DNA from 2 places in the Rothia sp. 11273D007AR genome. Region 1 is predicted to be linked to the other one. Evidence: predicted binding sites of a transcription regulator. Region 1 holds the regulator's gene; the other holds the start of a gene.
The links. Region 1 encodes HspR, which represses chaperone genes until heat shock. Its sites were predicted from a motif close to AAGTTGAGTCNNNNNGACTCAACTT; they were not measured.
Positions count from the first base shown of each region.

Region 1 (9,747 bases):
TGGGCCCCTCGCTGGGACGGACGCGTGGTCACCAGTTTCGAACGCAAGGCCGGTGAGGCGGGCCGCCGGGCTCACGACCTGACCTACATTCGTCGGTAAAAATCCGTTAGCTGTGTAAAACAGGCGGGTACCTGAACGCACCATAGGTGTTCGGGTACCCGCCTCTTTTATAGGTAGAGGGTCTTCTTACTGCCCCGTTTTCTCGTAGGAGTCAATCGCTCCGGGGTGCCCCTGCATAAAGGCGTCGATCTCGGCCTTAGATGCGGTGAGTTTGGGGTCGTTAGCCAGGTAGTACTTGGTTTCCCTCACGATTAGCCCCGACATGAGGAGCAGGCCAATCAGGTTGGGAATGGCCATGAGCCCGTTGGCGATGTCTGAGAAGGTCCAGGCCACGGTCAGTTCCATGGTGCAACCGAAGTAGACAATCACCGCGAAGAAAAGGCGGTAGGGGGTAACACCGCGGCGGCCGAAGAGGCGCTCAATGTTGCGTTCGCCGTAGTAGGCCCAGCCCAGAATGGTGGAGTAGGCGAACATGACCAGGCCGATGGTCACAATCCAGCTTCCAGCGGGGCCTATTACCGAGGCGAAGGCCTGACTGGTCATCACGGAAGCAGACATTTGCTCGCCGGTTGCAGGGTCGCTGGCGTGCCAGATACCGGTGACAACCAGTACCAGGCCGGTGCAGGAGACCACGATGATGGTGTCGATGAAGGTCTGGGTCATCGATACCATGCCCTGTCGCACCGGGTGGGTGGTCTGGGCGGCTGACGCGGCGATAGCGGCAGAGCCCATGCCGGATTCATTGGAGAAAATACCGCGGGCCACGCCGTACTGCACGGCGTACATGAGGGTGGAGCCCACAAAGCCGCCGACAGCGGAGGAGCCGGTGAAGGCGTCCGCAAAAATCTGGCCGAAGGCCGCGGGCAGGTCAGCGGCGTGCACACCCAGAATATAGAGGGCCCCGCCCACATAGAAGAGGATCATAACCGGCACGAAGGCACTGGTTACCCGCCCGATAGATTTGATACCGCCCATCAGCACGAAGAGGGTGATGATGGCCAGGACGATGCCGGTGAGGGCTGCGGGCAGGTGGAAGGTATCTTCAAGGTTGTGGGCAATGGAGTTACCCTGGGCGGTATTGCCGATGCCGAAGGACGCCAGCACGGCGGCTACCGCGAAGAAGAGGGCTAGGAATTTGCCCAGGGGGCCTTTGATGCCGCGCTGGAGGTAGTACTGGGGGCCGCCGGAGACTTCTCCCTTGGCATCTGTGGTGCGGTAGCGCACGCCCAGGAAGGCTTCGGAGTACTTGGAGGCCATACCGAAAATAGCGGTGACCCACATCCAGAAGAGGGCGCCGGGGCCACCGATGGAAATCGCGGTGGCAACGCCGACGATATTACCGGTACCCACCGTTGCGGCTAGGGCGGTGGTGAGGGACTGGAACTGGGAGATGTCGCCGCCGGTGGCGCCGTCGTCCTTGCGTTCGAAGAAGGCTAGACGGTTAGCGACGAGTAGTTTGGTGAGCTGGATAAAGCCCAGCCGCACCGTCAGGTAGATACCGGTGCCAAGAAGCAGCGGTATGAGCACAAAGGGCCCCCAGATGAGGGAGCTTATAGCGCTCAAGACGTCTTGAAAGGTCATGTGGTGTCCTTGATACAGGTCGCTGCGGGCGAGGGAGCACCGCAGCTGCGTGATGAATAAGGACGCCCCGCCGCAGGCGTGTGCACTGCGGTGGGGCGCCTTTTCAACTATAGCGAGTCAAGGAACCGGTGGCCTATCTCGTCTTATTCTGTGTACCTGCTTACCAGCGAGTGATTGCTGCCAGTTTTTCTTCCTGGTGTTCGGGGGCGGGCTTCACTTCGCCACCTGAACGGAGCACCAGGTTAATAGCTTGGGCCTTTTCGCTGAGCTGACCGTCGGCGGCAGTTTCAATACCGGGGACCACCAGCAGGGTGGCAATCTGCCCCTGGGTCGCTGCGTCTACAATCTCGCCCGCACCGATATAGCGTTTACCGGATCGGGCATCGTCAATCTGCTGGGCGAGACTCTTGGCTTCAGTACCAGCTACCTCAGCGAGTACGGGCTGCAGCTTTTCTAGGAGCTGACTTTCGCTCATCTCATCGACCCTGCCGGTAATGACGGTTTCAAGCACCTCGCCCCAGCTAGTAACAGAACGGAACTCGTTGGCCAGTTCTTCAACTCCCGCGAGGACGAGCGGGTGGCGGTTGGGCTCTGCTATCTCCGCTTCAATGCCCTGGGCTACCTTGCGCAGGAATCGCTCGCGGTAGATACGGTCGGTATCGGAATCATTGGTGTGGGCGTGGAAGGTGGCTTCCCCACCACCCTTAGGGGCCTGCTGCTGGGTGCGCTGCACATCGTAGTCGTTGTAGATATCGTCTTCGCTCTCGATCATGTTCTCGAGGTTGATGCGGCCGATACGGGTGCCGTCGGTTTCAAAGAGGCGCACTTCTTTGCGGGAGAGCGCCAGCAGGTGCAGGCTGGTGTCGGTGCTGAGGAGAGGGACGAGGGCGGTGAGGTCGTAGTCGTCAGCTACGGTGACGCTTTCGGGTAGCTCGAAGGGCAGGCGCTGGGCGGTGAGCTGGTTGCCATCGAGTAGAATCAGCAGACCGTCTCCCTGGTGCTGCCAGTAGTCACGGTCGTCGTGGAGTTCTTGGGCAGGAGCGAGGATGGGGTCTGCGTCGTGACCGGCTGCCTCGAGCTTCTCACGGGCAGATGAGACAAGGTTACGGAAGCGGGTGGCATTTCCCGTGGTGTCGCGACCGGCGCGTTCGGTGGGAAGGGTGAGGGTGACTCGGACAGCCCCCTCAGTTGCGGGTTCGGTCAGAGCCTTAAGGTCGAGGGTGTCGAAGGGCTTGTTGGAAGAAAGGTGGGTGTCGGTCACGGTCGGCTCCTTTGTCGATCGATGGGGCGGGTCTACCCGCTGATAGAACTAAGCTAGCTGACTAATACCGGGATTTTCAAGACTTTAAGCCTTATCTGCAGCAGAATGACGGCCTATGAACAGCAGGTTGATAGTTTTCCCACAAAGCCTGGCATACCCACCCCTGACTACCGTAGACTTAAAGATTGTGGCGGCACCCAAACAGGGTGCCGCCACTTTATTAGCTACTGTGGCCGCTTGCGCTGCCACAGGCGTCCTTACTCTAATCTTCTGCCAGCAGTTCGCGAACGCGCGGCAGTACCTTGGTGCCGTAGAGCTCAATCGAGTTCATGGAGTGCTCATGGGCTAGAGCGCCATTGGAGAACTTGAGATCAAAGCGGTTGATGCCCAGCTTCTTGGCGGTATCGGCAATCTTCTGGGCGACGGTTTCGGGCGAACCCACATAGAGGGCACCGTGTTCAATTTCGTGCTCAAATTCGCGCTCCCCTGCCGGACCCCAGCCGCGTTCGGCACCGATCTTGTTGCGGTTAGCGATCCAGTGTTCGCGCAGCTGGTTGCGGGCTTCTTCGTCCGTCTCGGCGATGTGGCCGGGTGAGTGCACGGCAATAGGCAGGGTTCCGTTCCCCAGCTGCTCGTTGGCCCGGCGGTAGAGGTCGGTGTAGGGCTTGAAGCGCTCAGCGGGGCCTCCGATGATCGCGAGCATGAGCGGGGTCTTGTACTGGGCCGCGCGGGCAACAGATTCAGGGCTGCCACCAACAGCCAGCCAGTGCTTAAGAATGCCCTCGGTCTTGGGGTAGATCTCCTGATTGACCAGGGGTTCACGGTTGCCGGGGTTCCAGTTGAGGGGCTCCTGGGTGATGATTTTAGTGAAGAGGTCGAACTTCTCAGAGAAGAGGGAGTTGTAGTCTTCGAGTTTGTAGCCGAAGAGGGGGAAGGACTCGGTGAAGGAGCCGCGGCCCAGTACGGCTTCGGCACGGCCGTTGCTGAGGGCGTTGATGGTGGCGAAGCGCTGGTAGACGCGGATGGGGTCGTCAGAGGAGAGGACGGTGACGGCCGAACCTAGGTGGATACGCTCTGTGGAGGTTGCCAGGCCCGCCAGGATGGTGTCGGGGGCGCTAACGGCATAGTCGGGACGGTGGTGCTCACCGATACCGAAGAAGTCGACGCCGACGCGGTCGGCCAGCTGGCCCTGCTCAAGGACGTTGCGGATGACCTGGGCGTGGTGCAGGCGGTTGCCTGCCAGGTCAGCGGTGGTGTCTCCGAAGGTGTCTAGCCCCATCTGAAAGGCGGTGTTATCGACGCTGGGTAGGCTGGGACGCAGGTCGGGGGCGGTACTGATGCTGGTCATTTCGTTTACCTTTCGGCGCTGTATTGATCGTTTACAGGAGGTTCAACACCAGCCTACATTGCTTTATTCCGAAAGTTTTCTGTGGTGCTATGGTTAGCCGTATCTTGAATGTAGCGATGGTTGCCATCAGCACGAATCTCTTTCGCGCTGATGGCAACCATCGCTACAGTCAAGACCCAGGGGCGGACTTAGCGCGGCCGGTAGAGCACCACGGCCTGGGAGGTCTGGCGGGCAGCAGGACGCTTGCCCCGGGCCAGGTGCACAGCCCCACCGGAGGTTCCGGCAGCAAAGATGCGAGAGTTCTCCTGCAGGCGATTGCGCAGGGCCTCATTCTCAGCCTGCAGCTCGGTCATGCGGGCTCGCAGAGCCTCCACCTGGTTCTCCAGCTGCATGATGCGCTTGATACCCTCGAGCGAGACGCCGGACTGGGAGAGCTCCTGAATCTCCTGGAGTTTCTGCACGTCGCGTTCGGAGTAGCGACGGGCCCGCCCCGGGGCTCGCTGGGGCTGCACCAGCCCCAGGCGGTCGTACTGGCGCAGGGTCTGTGGGTGCATACCGGCCAATTCGGCCGCTACGGAGATAACGAAGACCGGGCGGTCAGATTCGAGAGCCATTCCTAGTCACCAGCTTTCCTCAGCAGGTCCTCACGGGGGTTGGCCTGGGGTGCCACCGCGAAGAAGGCGTCAAGGGCTGCCTCAGCTTCGGGTGTGAGGTTGGTGGGCAGCTGCACCTCGGGGATAACCAGCATATCGCCGGTGCCCTTCTTGGTCACGAAGCCGCGGCCCTTAGCACGCAGCTTACGGCCGGACGGGGCCCCGGCAGCCAGGCGGAGTTTGACGCTCCCGCCGTCGAGGGTGGGGGCCTCAATCACGCCGCCCTTGACGGCTTCTTCCAGGGTGACGGGCACACGCACGAGCAGGTTATCACCCTCGCGGTCAAAGACGGGGTGGGAGTCCACACGGACGGTGACGATCAGGTCCCCTGCCCCACCGGCACCGGGGTGCCCCTTGCCTCGGGCACGGATTTTCTGGCCGTCCTTGACGCCGCGCGGCAGGCGAACCTGGGCCTGGGAGCCGCCGGGGCGGAACACCGAGACCTCAGCGCCGTCGTAGGCCTGCTGGATGGTGATGCGGGCGCTGGTGGTGGCGTCCTCGCCCTTGGGAGCTGAGAAGCCGCTACCGGGAAAGCCACCCGCACCGCCAGGGAAGCCGCCGGTGGAGCGTCCGGCCCCGCCAAAGCCACCGCCACCAAACATGCCGCCGAGCAGGTCTTCAATGTTGATGCCTGCTCCGCCGCCGCTGGTGGAATAGGTGAAGTTTCCGCCACCAGCACCGCCGGGGAACCCGCCCGGGAAGCCACCTGCCCCACCAAAGCCTGCGGCCCCGTACTTACGGATCTGGTCGTACTCTTCCTTCTGCTTGGGGTCTGAGAGCACGTCGTAGGCTTCTGAGACTTCCTTGAATTTCTTTTCGGCGGCCTCGTCGCCGGGGTTCTGGTCGGGGTGGTACTTGCGGGCCAGCTTGCGGTAGGCCTTCTTGATATCTGCCTCGGAGGAATCCTCGGCTACGCCTAGTACCTTATAAAAATCTTGATGGAGCCAGTTTTCGCTCGCCATATGCCTCTCCTTCCGAGGTAGATCTTGTGTCTTTTAGGGGGGTAGAACTGGGCGGGCACCCAGCCTGACGTATCAGGCCGGGTGCCCGCCCGCGTCCTTATTCTGCTACCGCTACGGCTACCTGGGCGGTGCGGACCACGCGGTCCTTCACCTTGTAGCCGTTGCGCAGGACCATGGAGACTGAGTCAGGCTCAACCTCGCTGGTGGGCTGCTGCAGTACAGCCTCGTGCACCTGGGGGTTGAAGGGTTCGCCGACCTCGCCGAATCGCTCAAGGCCCTGCTTGGTCAGGGTCTCTTCGAGCTTGTTAGCGATGGCGGCGAAGGGGCCTTCTTCAAGGTCGCCGTGCTTGCGGGCGGCATCGATATCGTCGATGACGGGCAGCAGGGCAGCAACCAGATCGGCGATCACGAAGTCGCGCAGCTGGTCTTTTTCCTTGGCGGTGCGGTTCTTGTAGTTGGTGAACTCGGCCTGAAGGCGGCGCAGATCTTCGAGACGTTCGGCGGCCAGGGCCGCGTCAGCGCTCTCAGCTGCCTCTGCACTTTCGCCAGCCTCGGCTGCGGCAAATTCTTCATCTGCCGCAGCGTCAGCAGCTACACCTTCGGGCTCGGGGTGACCTTCGGCTGCCGGGGCGGCGAAGGCGTCCTCCAGAGGGTCGGTGCCCTCGGGCTGGTTGTCTACGGGCTCGTTGGTGTTCTCAGCCATGATTAGTTCTTCTTCTCGTCTTCTTCATCGATTACTTCGGCGTCAACGACGTCGTCGTCAGCCTTGGCGCCCTCACCAGCGGCGGCGTCTGCCTGGGCCTGGGCGTAGAGGGCTTCCCCCAGCTTGGTCTGGGAGGCCTGCAGCTTCTCGAAAGCGGCCTTGACGGCGTCGTCGTCTTCACCCTCGAGGGCAGCCTTCAGGGCGTCGACGTCGGCCTGAACCTCGGTCTTGACGTCCTCGGGCAGCTTCTCGTCGTTTTCCTTGATGAGCTTCTCGATGGAGTAGGCGGTGTTCTCAGCAGCGTTGCGGGTCTCGGCTGCCTCGCGGCGGGCCTTGTCCTGCTCGGCGTGGGCCTCGGCGTCCTTGACCATGCGGTCGATGTCTTCCTTGGAGAGGGAGGAGCCGCCGGTGATGGTCATGGACTGCTCGGTGCCGGTGCCCTTGTCCTTCGCGGAGACATGGACGATGCCGTTGGCGTCGATGTCGAAGGTAACTTCGATCTGGGGGACGCCGCGGGGTGCGGGTGCGATGCCGGTCAGTTCGAAGGTGCCCAGGTTCTTGTTGTCGCGGGTGAACTCACGCTCGCCCTGGAAGACCTGAATCGATACTGAGGGCTGGTTGTCTTCAGCGGTGGTGAAGGTTTCAGAACGCTTGGTGGGGATCGCGGTGTTGCGCTCGATCAGCTTGGTCATCACGCCGCCCTTGGTCTCGATACCGAGGGAGAGGGGGGTGACGTCGATGAGCAGGACGTCCTTGCGCTCACCCTTCAGCACGCCTGCCTGCAGGGCTGCACCCATAGCAACAACCTCGTCGGGGTTGACGCCCTTGTTGGGTTCGCGGCCACCGGAGAGTTCCTTGACGACCTCGGTGACGGCGGGCATACGGGTGGAGCCACCGACCAGCACGATGTGGGCGATGTCGGAGACCTTGACGCCTGCTTCAGCAATGACGTCGTTGAAGGGCTTCTTGGTGCGCTCGATCAGGTCTGCGGTCATGTCCTGGAACTTGGCGCGGGTCAGCTTTTCATCCAGGTGGATGGGGCCCTCGGGGGTGACGGACAGGTACTGCAGGGAGATGTTGGTGGAGGTTGCTGAAGACAGTTCCTTCTTGGCCTGTTCTGCTGCTTCACGCAGACGCTGCAGGGCGATCTTGTCCTTGGAGAGGTCAGCGCCGGTCTTGGACTTGACCTGCTCCAGCAGGAAGTCGACGATGCGCTGGTCCCAGTCGTCGCCGCCCAGGCGGTTATCGCCGGAGGTTGCGCGGACCTGGATGGTGGAGAAGCCGTCTTCGTCCTTGCCAACTTCGAGCAGGGAGACGTCGAAGGTGCCGCCGCCGAGGTCGAAGACCAGGATCAGTTCGTCTTCGTTACCCTTGTCGAGGCCGTAGGCCAGGGCTGCTGCGGTGGGCTCGTTGACGATACGCAGGACATTGAGGCCCGCGATTTCGCCGGCTTCCTTGGTGGCCTGACGCTCGGCGTCGTTGAAGTAGGCGGGGACGGTGATGACGGCGTCGGTGACCTTGTCGTTCAGGTAGGCTTCAGCGTCACCCTTGAGCTTCATGAGGGTGCGGGCTGAGATTTCCTGGGCGGTGTACTTCTTGCCGTCGATGTCGGTGGTCCAGTTGGTGCCCATGTGGCGCTTGACGGAAGCGATGGTGCGGTCAACGTTGGTGACCGCCTGACGCTTTGCAACGTCGCCGACCAGAACTTCGCCATCCTTTGAGAAAGCTACGACGGAGGGGGTGGTGCGGGCGCCTTCTGCGTTTGCAATGACGGTGGGCTCGCCACCTTCGAGGACTGATACAACTGAGTTGGTAGTACCGAGGTCAATACCTACTGCACGTGACATGTTTACTCCTTATGGTTTGGTTATCTGTACATCTTTCAAACAAGTTGAGTCGCATGGGCTCAACTCGTTTGTCTTGATATCTAGTTTGCCACGTTTTGAGCAGAAGTCAACAGAGTTGAGTCAAAAAGACTCAACTTTTTTGCGCAGTCAGAGTTTAAGCTAGTGGGGAGTAGACGGACGCCCACCCCGCCCTTGCAAGGCAAAGGCGGGTGGCGGCGTCCGCACCTTTTAAAATCCTGAAAGTGAACACAAAAAAAGTCGGCACCCCGCAACAAGGGGGTACCGACAGATCTGATACTTCGGAGACTCTACGTCTTAGTTGAGCACAGCTTCCTTACCGTTGAAGGTATCAAGCAGGCTGGCCTTAAGGCTCTCTTCAGCGTTCACACCTACAGCCATCCAGTTCTCTCCATAGGTAACCCAAGAACCTTCAAAGTCAGACTGAGAAAATTCGGCAACCTGATTCTCATTAACGGAAGCACCGTTGACATAGAACCCCATAATGAGGGGTGAAGAATCATCAACGGCCATCATGCCTTCAAAGCTACTCAAATCATCCGGGGAGCAAATATAAATATTGATATCCTCGGGAGCAACACCCAAATCGCTAGCACCCTGCTGCTTGGACTCTTCAAGAGCTGACTCCAAGATGGTGTCACCGCTATCAGCACAGACAGAGGCGGCAGAGCCTGCTGTGGCTTCCTGCATCCCTTCCTTAAACTTGTCGTAGCTGGAGACCTTACTCGACCCACCAAACGCGCCAGTCAGGAAGATTCCAGCCAGAATAGCTATGGCAATACCGATAGCCATCAGGCCGCCGATGAGCAGACCCATATTTCTCTTTTTCGGGTCAGCAGAAGGCTGAGGCATAGGGCCGCCGATAAGGGTATCGGGTGCCTGGGTGCCGGGCGCAGGCTGCGGGACGCCCTGGGCGGACGCCGCCTGACCGGCACCAGGAAGGTTGGGCTCAGGGTTTGTAGGCTGCTGAGTCATGGCAATCTCATCCTTCATACAGATAGTGTGTGTCCTAGCCAACTTTACCGGCGAAAATGGTCAGCTTGATTATATTTCGCGCGGTGTCTACGTTTTCCCTGTACTATCTCTGGGCTTCTTTGCCGTCAGTTTCGAGCTCGGCCCTCCTGCGCTTAGATTTTTTCCCATTACGTACAGCCAGAATTGCAGCGACTACTCCGATGACAAGAGGGACCCAGGCTTTGGAGTATTCCATGAGAAAAAGCAGCCAGTCCGGCGGAGTAATGGTAGGCCAGGGGACGCGCCAGGAAGGAACGGGCAGACTTATCTGGGGTGGGGCAGGCAGGGAAAGAGTAAATT
Region 1 covers NZ_JBPPWJ010000004.1:102,356-112,102, forward strand. The annotation lists gene trmB (tRNA (guanosine(46)-N7)-methyltransferase TrmB) at 1-99, shown strand, start outside; gene ACED88_RS03360 (alanine/glycine:cation symporter family protein) at 187-1,641, opposite strand; gene ACED88_RS03365 (baeRF3 domain-containing protein) at 1,802-2,902, opposite strand; gene ACED88_RS03370 (LLM class flavin-dependent oxidoreductase) at 3,165-4,250, opposite strand; gene ACED88_RS03375 (heat shock protein transcriptional repressor HspR) at 4,439-4,864, opposite strand; gene ACED88_RS03380 (DnaJ C-terminal domain-containing protein) at 4,867-5,865, opposite strand; gene ACED88_RS03385 (nucleotide exchange factor GrpE) at 5,963-6,568, opposite strand; gene dnaK (molecular chaperone DnaK) at 6,571-8,415, opposite strand; gene ACED88_RS03395 (hypothetical protein) at 8,731-9,408, opposite strand; gene ACED88_RS03400 (hypothetical protein) at 9,512-9,747, opposite strand, start outside.

Region 2 (9,747 bases), on a different contig from region 1:
ATCCGTGCCCTGAACGAGGTCTACAACGTTGTAGTTGAAGACCACCGTGCAGCTATTGCAAAGGTGGGCGACATCGACCCCATCACCGAGGATCTGCTGATTGGCCAGACCGCTGAACTGGAGCTCTTCCAGTGGTTCCTGCGCGGCCACCTCGAAGACGGTCAGGGTAACCTCAAGTAAGCTTCAGAGCTTCAAAACTCGAACCACGCACTAAAGGCGGGTCTATCACGCGATAGACCCGCCTTTTCTGTGTGGCAATGTAGCTCTTAGCCCTCGATTAGTGCCCGAATCTTATCGAGGGTGAGTTCTGTGTGGGCGTAGCGGGCGTGGCCCAGGTGCTCGGGCACCTCGGTCATGCCGGGAACCACCACGACCTTCATGCCTGCAGCCATGGCGCTCTGGGTGCCAGAAGCAGAGTCCTCTACGGCAACACAGTTGGCAGGGTCTACCCCTAGATTCTGAGCCGCGAGCAGGTAGGGCTCGGGGTCGGGCTTGGCGTGAGTGACCTGCTCATCGGTGACCAGGGTTTTGAAAAGCCCTTCAGGTGCCAGCTTGGCGGTGTTGGCGGCAACCTCGGTGGTTGCGTTGGTGACAATTCCTGCGGGGACGCCCGCCTCAGCCACCTGCTCCAGGAGCGCCTCAACGCCGGGCAAGAGCTCCACGCGGGCGTCCTTCAAGAGCACTGACATCTTAGCCTTAAGCCGGTCGTACAGCTCGTCAGCAGATGCATCTGCACCCAGCTCCTGCATGCGGGCAAAGGTGACTGCGGCAGGTTTACCCAGAGCCATAAGGGTATCTTGTTCGGTCCAGGTAGCTCCGAACTCGGCGGTCAGTGCGGTTTTGGCCTCTGCCCAGAGGGGCTCGGTGTCTACGAGGGTTCCGTCGTGGTCAAAGAAAATAGCTTCAAGTCTGCTCATATACACCACCCTACCCGTCCGCAGGGGGCTCTTCCCGGTTAGGATAGGTGGGTGAACCAAGAGAGCCCCCATCTTACCCAGAGTCAGCTGCCCACTCACCCCCGCCTGCAACGACAGCCGGGCCCTGTGCGTCAGGTGCTGGCCTATCTGCTGGTACCCATGGCTTGTGCGTCGGCTGCCTGGATTACCGCCGGGCGCGCCCTCTTCGGCGCTGGGGGAGAGCTTGTGCCTATCTACGCGATATCGTTTGGGCCTGCCCTGCTGATTATTTTGCTGGTGGCTGCCCTGTTTTCCTTTAAAGAAATGGTGTTACAGGCTGCAGGGGTGCGGGCGGGGTTACCGCCTGTCACCGCCCTTGTTGCCGCTTCCACATGGGTATTAGCCGGGTTCTTCGGCATGGTTGCTCCCGACCGGCTAGAGGGGCAGAATATTTCGGCAGCGGCAGCCCTGCTGGGCCCCGATGTTATCGGTCTTTCTGCTGCCTTTGGTAATACCAGCGGAATTCTAACCTTCTCATTCGCTATTGCCACCCTGTTGCTGGCCATCAGCGACTACCGGCGGGCGCGAGCTCTCACCCGCGGACTAGATGAGGCTACCCGCGAGCGACTCGAGCGAGAAGAGTCCATGTACGACTTTCTCGACTAGTCCTGTAACCGTGCAGTGGTGGTTTACAGTTCTACTCTAGTGAGCCAGCCGGTGAGTACCTCGGTGGCAGCCGTAGTCAGTTTTTCAGCGTAGAGAGAGGCTTCGCGGCGGATTACCGCGACGTCCTGTTCTGAGGCCCTAATGTAGTCGGCGTAGGCGATGAGCCACTGCTCAATATGGCGGGGGTTCACCTCAAGATGGAACTGGAGGGCTAGCGCGTAGGGACGACCTGCGGCGTCCTCTAGGGTAAATGCCTGGTTTTCGCACATCTGGGTGCGGGCTAGGCTGAGGGAGCCTTCGGGCAGGGTGAAAGCGTCGCCGTGCCAGTGGAGGACGGGGGTGTTGCCGAGCGGTGCAAGTACTGATTCTTTCCCGGCTTCGGTAAGTTCTACCGGGGAGTAGCCCAACTCAATGGCGCCGGTGGGGTTGACCTGAGCTCCTGCGGCTAGAGCAATCTGCTGGGCTCCCAGACAGATGCCCAGGACGGGTTTCTGCGCGGCGATGCGCGCCTTGATGAGTTCTACTTCTTCAAAGAGGAAGGGGTAGTCCTGGGTGTCATTCACGCTGATGGGAGCGCCCAGAATAACCAGCAAATCCGCCTCGCGCACCTCGGGGGTGTTGAGGGCGTCAATGCCTGCGTCACGGTATTTGACGGTAAAACCGCGTTCGGTCAATAAATCTTCAAAAATACCCAGATCTTCAAAGGCAACGTGGCGGACGGCGTAGGCGGTGCGGGGCATGGTTCTCCTTGGGTGAGTGACTGCTACCAGTGTAAGGGCCGGGCGGCGGGTTGAGAAAGAAGGCGGACGTCTGTGCCCGCCGTACGAGACGCTCTCTGGCGTGGGTGCGGTTTTGGGGCTGAAAAAATATTTTCTCGGGTACCTAGCGCAAGATAGTTGAGTGTAGTAGACTCAAGTTAAAGCTGAGTGGAGTACACTCAAGTATGAACGAACTACCTACGCAAAAGGTAAAGGAGAACAATGAACGCACAATTTACGACCAAGAGCCAAGAAGCGCTCTCGGCAGCCAATATGAACGCCCAAACCGCGGGCAACCCCACCCTTGACACCTCCCACCTGCTCAAGGCCCTCATGGATCAGCGCGAGGGAGTTGCAGTAGCCGTCCTTAAAACCGCAGGGCTCGACGTTGACGCCATATCCCTGGCAGCCTCCACCGAGATTTCTAAACTCCCTAAGGTGCAGGGCGCCTCAGCCGCCCAGGCCCAGCCGAGCCGCGCCGTCCTGACCGCCATCCAAACTGCCCAAGCCAAGGCATCCCAGTTCGGGGATACCTACATCTCCACCGAAATCCTGCTGCTGGCGCTCGCAGCGGGGAACGACGCCACCGCCCGCGCCCTACAGCAGGCCGGGGCCACCGAAAAGACCATTGAAGACACCATCCCAACCGTGAGAGGAGACCGCACCGTGACAACCCCCGACCCCGAAGGCACCTTCGGCGCCCTAGAACAGTACGGCACCGACCTGACCGCCGTTGCCCGCGAAGGCAAGCTTGACCCCGTTATTGGGCGCGACAGCGAAATTCGCCGCGTGATCCAGGTGCTCTCCCGCCGCACCAAGAACAACCCCGTGCTCATCGGCGAACCCGGCGTCGGTAAAACCGCCGTCGTTGAGGGCCTGGCCCAGCGCATGGTCTCGGGTGACGTGCCCGAATCCCTGCGCGGCAAGACCCTGATTTCCCTCGACCTGGGTGCAATGGTCGCCGGCGCCAAGTACCGCGGTGAGTTCGAAGAGCGCCTCAAGGCCGTGCTGGAAGACATCAAGAAGTCCGAGGGGCAAATCGTCACCTTCATCGATGAGATCCACACCGTCGTTGGGGCAGGTGCCTCCGAGGGCTCCATGGACGCCGGCAACATGCTCAAGCCCATGCTGGCGCGCGGCGAGCTGCGCCTGATTGGTGCAACCACCCTCGATGAATACCGCGAAAACATCGAAAAGGATGCCGCCTTGGAGCGCCGCTTCCAGCAGGTTTATGTGGGTGAGCCCAGCGTCGATGACACCATCGGTATTCTGCGCGGTCTGAAAGAACGCTACGAGGCCCACCACAAGGTCGCCATCGCTGACTCCGCCCTGGTGGCTGCCGCCAACCTGTCGAACCGCTACATCCCCTCGCGTCAGCTGCCCGACAAGGCCATTGACCTGATCGATGAGGCCGCCTCCCGCCTGCGCATGGAGATCGACTCGGCCCCCGAAGAGATTGACGCCCTGCGTCGCGCCGTTGACCGCCTGACCATGGAAGAACTGGCCCTGGCCGACGAGACCGACCCCGCCTCCGTCGAGCGCCTTGAAGCCCTGCGGGCAGATATGGCCGACAAGAAGGAAGAGCTGGACGCCCTCAACGCCCGTTGGGAAGCTGAAAAGGCCGGTCTCAACCGCGTCGGTGACCTCAAAACCCAGATCGACGAGCTGCGTTCCAAGGCAGAAGTCGCCCAGCGCGAAGGCAACCTAGCTGAAGCCTCCCGCGTGCTCTACGGTGAAATCCCCGCCCTCGAAGCCGAACTTGCCGCAGCCCAGCAGGCCGAGAACACCGCGTCCGAAGAGTCCATGGTCTCTGAAGAAGTGACCGCCGACGATATCGCTGAGGTAATCTCCTCCTGGACCGGCATTCCCGCCGGGCGCATGCTCCAGGGCGAGTCTGAGAAGCTCCTGCACATGGAAGACGAACTGGGTAAGCGCCTCATCGGCCAGCGCCAGGCAGTCACCGCCGTTGCCGACGCCGTCCGCCGCTCCCGTGCAGGCATCGCCGACCCCGACCGTCCTATCGGCTCCTTCCTCTTCCTGGGTCCCACCGGCGTCGGTAAAACCGAGCTTGCCAAGGCCCTGGCTGAGTTCCAGTTCGACGACGAACGTGCCCTGGTGCGTATCGACATGAGCGAATACGCCGAAAAGCACGCCGTTGCCCGCCTGGTCGGTGCCCCTCCCGGCTACGTCGGCTACGAAGAGGGTGGTCAGCTCACCGAAGCTGTGCGCCGCCGCCCCTACTCGGTCGTGCTCCTCGACGAGGTTGAAAAGGCCCACCCCGAGGTCTTCGACATCCTGCTCCAGGTACTCGACGACGGCCGCCTGACCGACGGCCAGGGGCGCACCGTGGACTTTCGCAACGTCATCCTGATCCTGACCTCCAACCTGGGCTCCCAGTTCTTGATTGACCAGAATCTCGATGATGAAGCCCGTAAGAGTGCGGTCATGAACACCGTGAACGCCAGCTTCAAGCCGGAGTTCCTCAACCGCCTGGACGAGGTCATCATGTTCGAGCCCCTCTCAGCCGATGACCTGGCCTCCATCGTGGGTCTGCAAATCGCATCCATGGCCCGCCGACTGGAAGACCGCCGCCTGACCCTGGACGTCACCGACGCCGCCACCGAGTGGCTGGGACTTGCCGGCTACGACCCGGCCTACGGGGCCCGTCCGCTCCGCCGCCTCGTGCAGCGCGAAATCGGCGACCGCCTGGCCAAGGGAATCCTGGCCGGTGCCATCAAGGACGGCGACACCGTGCGCGTGGACGTCAACCCCGACGTCGCCGTGGACGGACTGGTCGTTACTGCTGAGTAAAAGCCGGGAATGACCCTATTGTTTCTCTCTTGACCCTGCGGATTATCTCGGGGTCAAGAGAGAAGCAATAGGGTCTTTGTCTTTTAAACTGGAAGAGTGAACCAGACCCAGCCCCAGCCCGCGCCCAACACGCTCGATACCCGCTTTGCCGGGGCGTCCGCGTCCATCACCGCGCACGCCGATATCGCCGCCACCCACGCTGCGGCCCTGCGCTCCATCGACCGGGTGGTGGCCGAAACGGCCCAGCCCACCGACCCGCAGGTAGCGGCGGACGGCATCCGGCAACTCCTGCGTGACGGGCAGGTTCTGGTGCTCACCGGGGCAGGAATTTCCACAGGCTCAGGGATCCCTGACTACCGCGGCCCCGCCGGGTCCCTGCGCAACCACCGGCCCATGACCTACCAGGAATTCCGTTTCGACGAGGTGGCGCGGCAGCGCTACTGGGCCCGCTCCTTCGTGGGCTGGCGGCAGATGAACCGGGCCCGCCCCAACACCGCTCACTACCTGCTCGCAGACCTCGAAGCCCAGGGGTGCCTTGCCGGGCTGATTACCCAAAACGTGGACGGCCTGCACACCGCAGCCGGCTCCCGTACAGTCGTTACCCTGCACGGGGATCTTTCCTGCATCGAGTGCCTAGACTGCGGGGCGGACGAGGGGCGCACCTCTCTTGACTCCCGCATTGAGGCCGCCAACCCCGGCTACCTCGAACGGCTCGCCAGCACCACCCTGCAGGTCAACCCCGATGGGGACGCCGACATCGATGCCCGCTTCATTCAAGATTTTCAGATGGTCGGCTGCCTGGCCTGCGGCTCAACCAAGCTCAAACCCGCAGTGGTCTACTTCGGCGAACCCGTGCCGTCGGCCCGCAAGCAGGCCGTGAAAGAACTGGGGGAGCGGGCGCGCTCCCTGCTGGTGCTCGGCTCATCTCTGGCCGTGATGAGCTCCTACAAAATTGCCCTCGACTTCGCTCGCGCGGGCAAGCCTATCGCCGTCATCAACCAGGGCCCGGGCCGGGCGGACGCTCGTGCCACCTACCTCTGGCGCGCTGACGTCACCGACGCCCTCTACGCCGTTACAGTCCCGCACGAAGGCATCTAAAACTTTTTCTTCTGTGAGTTTCACCAGGTCAAAGGCACTAAAGGGGATGTCTGTAGGTGCTCATAAGTGAAGGCTAAGTACAACACAGGCTAAACACAGACTTTGAGAGAACACTGGTTATCAAGCAAAACAAGACCAGATACACCCCTCGGAGAACCCCGTGAACACCATCATCACAGCAGCTGCCCTCGACCTCGTCGCCATCCTGGTTCTGTGCGGCATGTACGTCACTCGCCACCGGCTCCCTTACCAGCGTGCGCTAGGGGTCAGTGAGCGAGCAGGACGCCCGCACCCGCTTTACTTGCCAGAGGCAAGGAAGCCGGGGTGGGCGTCCTTATTTTTACCTTTTGACAAGGGGAAATGAAAAAGTTTGGCATGCATAAGTTCAAGCTAAGTTCACCACAGCTTAAACATAGCTTCGCCCACCAGACTGTTAACAACAGCCCGAACAGAGCACGACAGAAAGACCGCCATGACTGCTACAGCCTTCACCCAGAACACCGCCACCCTGGCCCCGGCCCACTGGCCCGGCATCAGCCTGGACGAGCTGAACGCCAAAGCAGCCATGCAGACCCGCGTTGACCGCAAGTGCATCGTCGACGGCCTCTACGCCCGCACCGACCTAACCCTGGCCGGTGAAGGTACCCTGTATGTCACCGGTAACTACGGCGACGGCATCGCCAGCGGCGACGGCCTCACCATCAGTGTCAACGGCTCAGAGGCCGATACCGCTACAGCAACCTCCGGTGCTGCCGCAGGTGGCATGGGTGGTATGGCACCCGGTGGCCGCCCCTAAAGCCCCATAAACTCAGCCGGCGATAACGACACTCGCAGCCTAGACCTTCGCCGGCTGCCTTACCGCTCCGCGTCACCTCTTTCTGGTCTGGTGATGCGGAGCTTCTCTTTGCCGGGAGAGGCTCTATGTGAAATAAAACGACCGTTCTCTATATTTTTGTGGTTTTTAGCAGTTTCTTACATCTCATGTGGCGAACAGGCAAGCAAAGACGCGCAAAAACATGTACCCTTAGATACAGAAAAGACTGAAAGTTTTTCTGGCACGCCCCTGCGCGCACGCGGGTGGCCAGATACGAGCGATAAAGAGGGGGTCTCGCCATGGGGCGCGGCCGTCAGAAGGCTAAAGCAACTCGGCAGGCTCGGGAGATGAAGTACTTCAGCCCCGACACCGACTACACTGCACTCGAACGCGAACTGAGCAAGAGCACCAGCTCTCAGCCTAAGACGTCTGGTTATCAGTACGATGACGAGGACGACTACGCAGAATACGCAGATAAGTACGCCGACGATTATCAGGAGAAGTAACCCGCGTAGCACCACGCGGGTTCTTCCCGTCTCTTTTTCTAGCCCGCCACCGCCCGCCGGTGGCGGGCTTTTGTATGGGCGCGGGCGCAACATGTTGTGGCTACCGCCAAATGTGGCAGTGGCATCGCCGCATTTGGCGGTCAGTGCCACAGTTAGAGAAGGGTTAGCGGTGTAGGCGCGGACGTCCGTGCTCGGCTAGGCGCGTCGCGCAGAGTCGTCCGTCTTCGCGGCTCCTGGAGCAGCGCCGATACTTGCAAAGCTGTCAAGCCCTGTGGAGGATTCTTAACACATAGTGAGGCCGCTACGACATACAGGCTGATAAGAGCAAAAAATAGCTGAAGTTATCCACAGATTTACCGCCCCCTCTAGAAAACGCGAGGTCTGGTGGTCAAGGTAGTGGGTATGAGCAGGATATACGATCAGATCAAAACCTCATCGGAGCTGAAAGACGAAGGTATCAGCTCGTCCGAAATTTCTCGGCGGTGTCGACGGGGTCTACTGTATAAGATCGCAACCAATGCCTACACGCCGGTGCAGACATGGCAAAGTTGGGACGGCCGTCACCGGTTTATGGCCCAGCATGTGGCGTTTATGAAGACGCACCCTCAGTATGTGCTGAGTCATTCATCTGCAGCTCTTTGGTGGGGAGCGCCTTTATTAGAAGCACCCGCAAAGATATGGGTGAGCAGCGCTTCTTCTGCTGTGCGGTCAAAACCGGGTGTACATGTGAGTAGATCGCGCAAAGAAATCTGTGACCAGGCAGTACTGAATCAGGGGCTAGCTGTGACTACGCCTCTTCAGACGATACTTGACTGCTGCCAGAGTCTTCCTTTTTTGAGCGCTTTGTGCGTTGCGGATTATTTTCTGCACCACCGTTTGGTGCCAGCTGCCGAGCTGCGGAGTGCCGTGCTCAAAAGCAGCGGTAGGTATTCGAAACAGCGTCAAAAGATAGCTGAGTATATGAGCGAAAAATCTGAGTCGCCTGCAGAGACGGTTGCACGGTATCTGGTGATGTCGTGGGGTCTGTCTCGGCCTGAGGAACAGAAAGTTATTTGGGTGGGGCAGCGGTACTATCGTCCTGATTTTTTGTGGGAGGATGCCAAAGTCATCCTGGAGGTCGATGGAGACGTGAAGTACTCGGGAGCTTATGGGCAGCCGGATCATGTGCTTCAGAAGGAGGTTATTCGTCAGCGTGACCTTGAGCTGCGAGGCTATCGTTTTGTGCGTGTTAGGTGGAGCGACTTGATGAATAACCCTGAGCTTGTGCGAAAGAATCTGGTGGATAAGGGCGTCCGCTGATGGGCGGGGGCGCAACATGTTGTGGCTACCGCCAAATGTGGCGGTGGCGTTGCCACATTTGGCGGTCAGTGCCACAGTTAGAGAAGGGTTAGCGGTGTAGGCGCGGACGTCCGTGCTCGGCTAGGTACGCTCGGTTGCAGTCACAGCTGGGGCATAGGTTAGACAAGCCTTCGTCATGGGTTAGCTGCCCATAGTTGAAGGTATGAACAACAGCGCAGACCAGAACACCAACCAGAACACCCAGCAGACCCAGGCAGAGCAGAAGACCAGCTGGGTCAAATCCAAAACCACTCGACGTACCGCCCTGATTGGCGGCCTGGGCCTCTTGGGCACCGCAGGTCTTGGCACAGGCTGGGCCTACAACCGCTACCTGCGTGACCACACCGAAATCGCAGACGTAGCCGCCTACGAGGCTCAGGCTGCTTCTAACAGCACCACGAGCGCCGCGGCGTCCGACACCGAATTAACCAACATGCAGGTGACCGACACCGGCGTCACCGCAGATAACGGCTCTATCGCCCTGAATACCATCGTGCTCAACGAGGGCACCAGCGACCAGATCACCGCCTACACCGCGGAGGTCAAGCTGGGGTCAGCGAGCATCCTGCGCTCGGCCTTCGCTAACAACCAGTTCGGCCTGAACATCGTGCAGAACCCCAGCGAAATGGCAGCGGCTCACAACGCTATCTGGGCTATCAATGGCGACTACTACGGCTTCCGCGAAACCGGCATTGTGGTTCGTAACGGCGTGGTCTACCGCGACTCTCCTGCCCGCACCGGCCTAGCCTTCTACGCCGATGGCAGCGTCAAAATCTACGACGAAACCGCCACCACCGCCCAGGCACTCGTTGATGAGGGCGTGCTCAACACCCTCTCCTTCGGCCCGGCACTGGTGGAGA
Region 2 covers NZ_JBPPWJ010000007.1:64,916-74,662, reverse strand. The annotation lists gene ACED88_RS05305 (Dps family protein) at 1-180, shown strand, start outside; gene ACED88_RS05300 (HAD family hydrolase) at 267-917, opposite strand; gene ACED88_RS05295 (hypothetical protein) at 969-1,562, shown strand; gene ACED88_RS05290 (glutamine amidotransferase) at 1,586-2,302, opposite strand; gene clpB (ATP-dependent chaperone ClpB) at 2,543-5,131, shown strand; gene ACED88_RS05280 (Sir2 family NAD-dependent protein deacetylase) at 5,297-6,229, shown strand; gene ACED88_RS05275 (carbohydrate-binding domain-containing protein) at 6,702-7,025, shown strand; gene ACED88_RS05270 (DUF3073 domain-containing protein) at 7,343-7,549, shown strand; gene ACED88_RS05265 (hypothetical protein) at 7,952-8,848, shown strand; gene ACED88_RS05260 (phosphodiester glycosidase family protein) at 9,051-9,747, shown strand, end outside.
Region 2: clpB (ATP-dependent chaperone ClpB) is a predicted target of HspR. The motif match lies at 2,456-2,480, and genes of this name have one in related genera.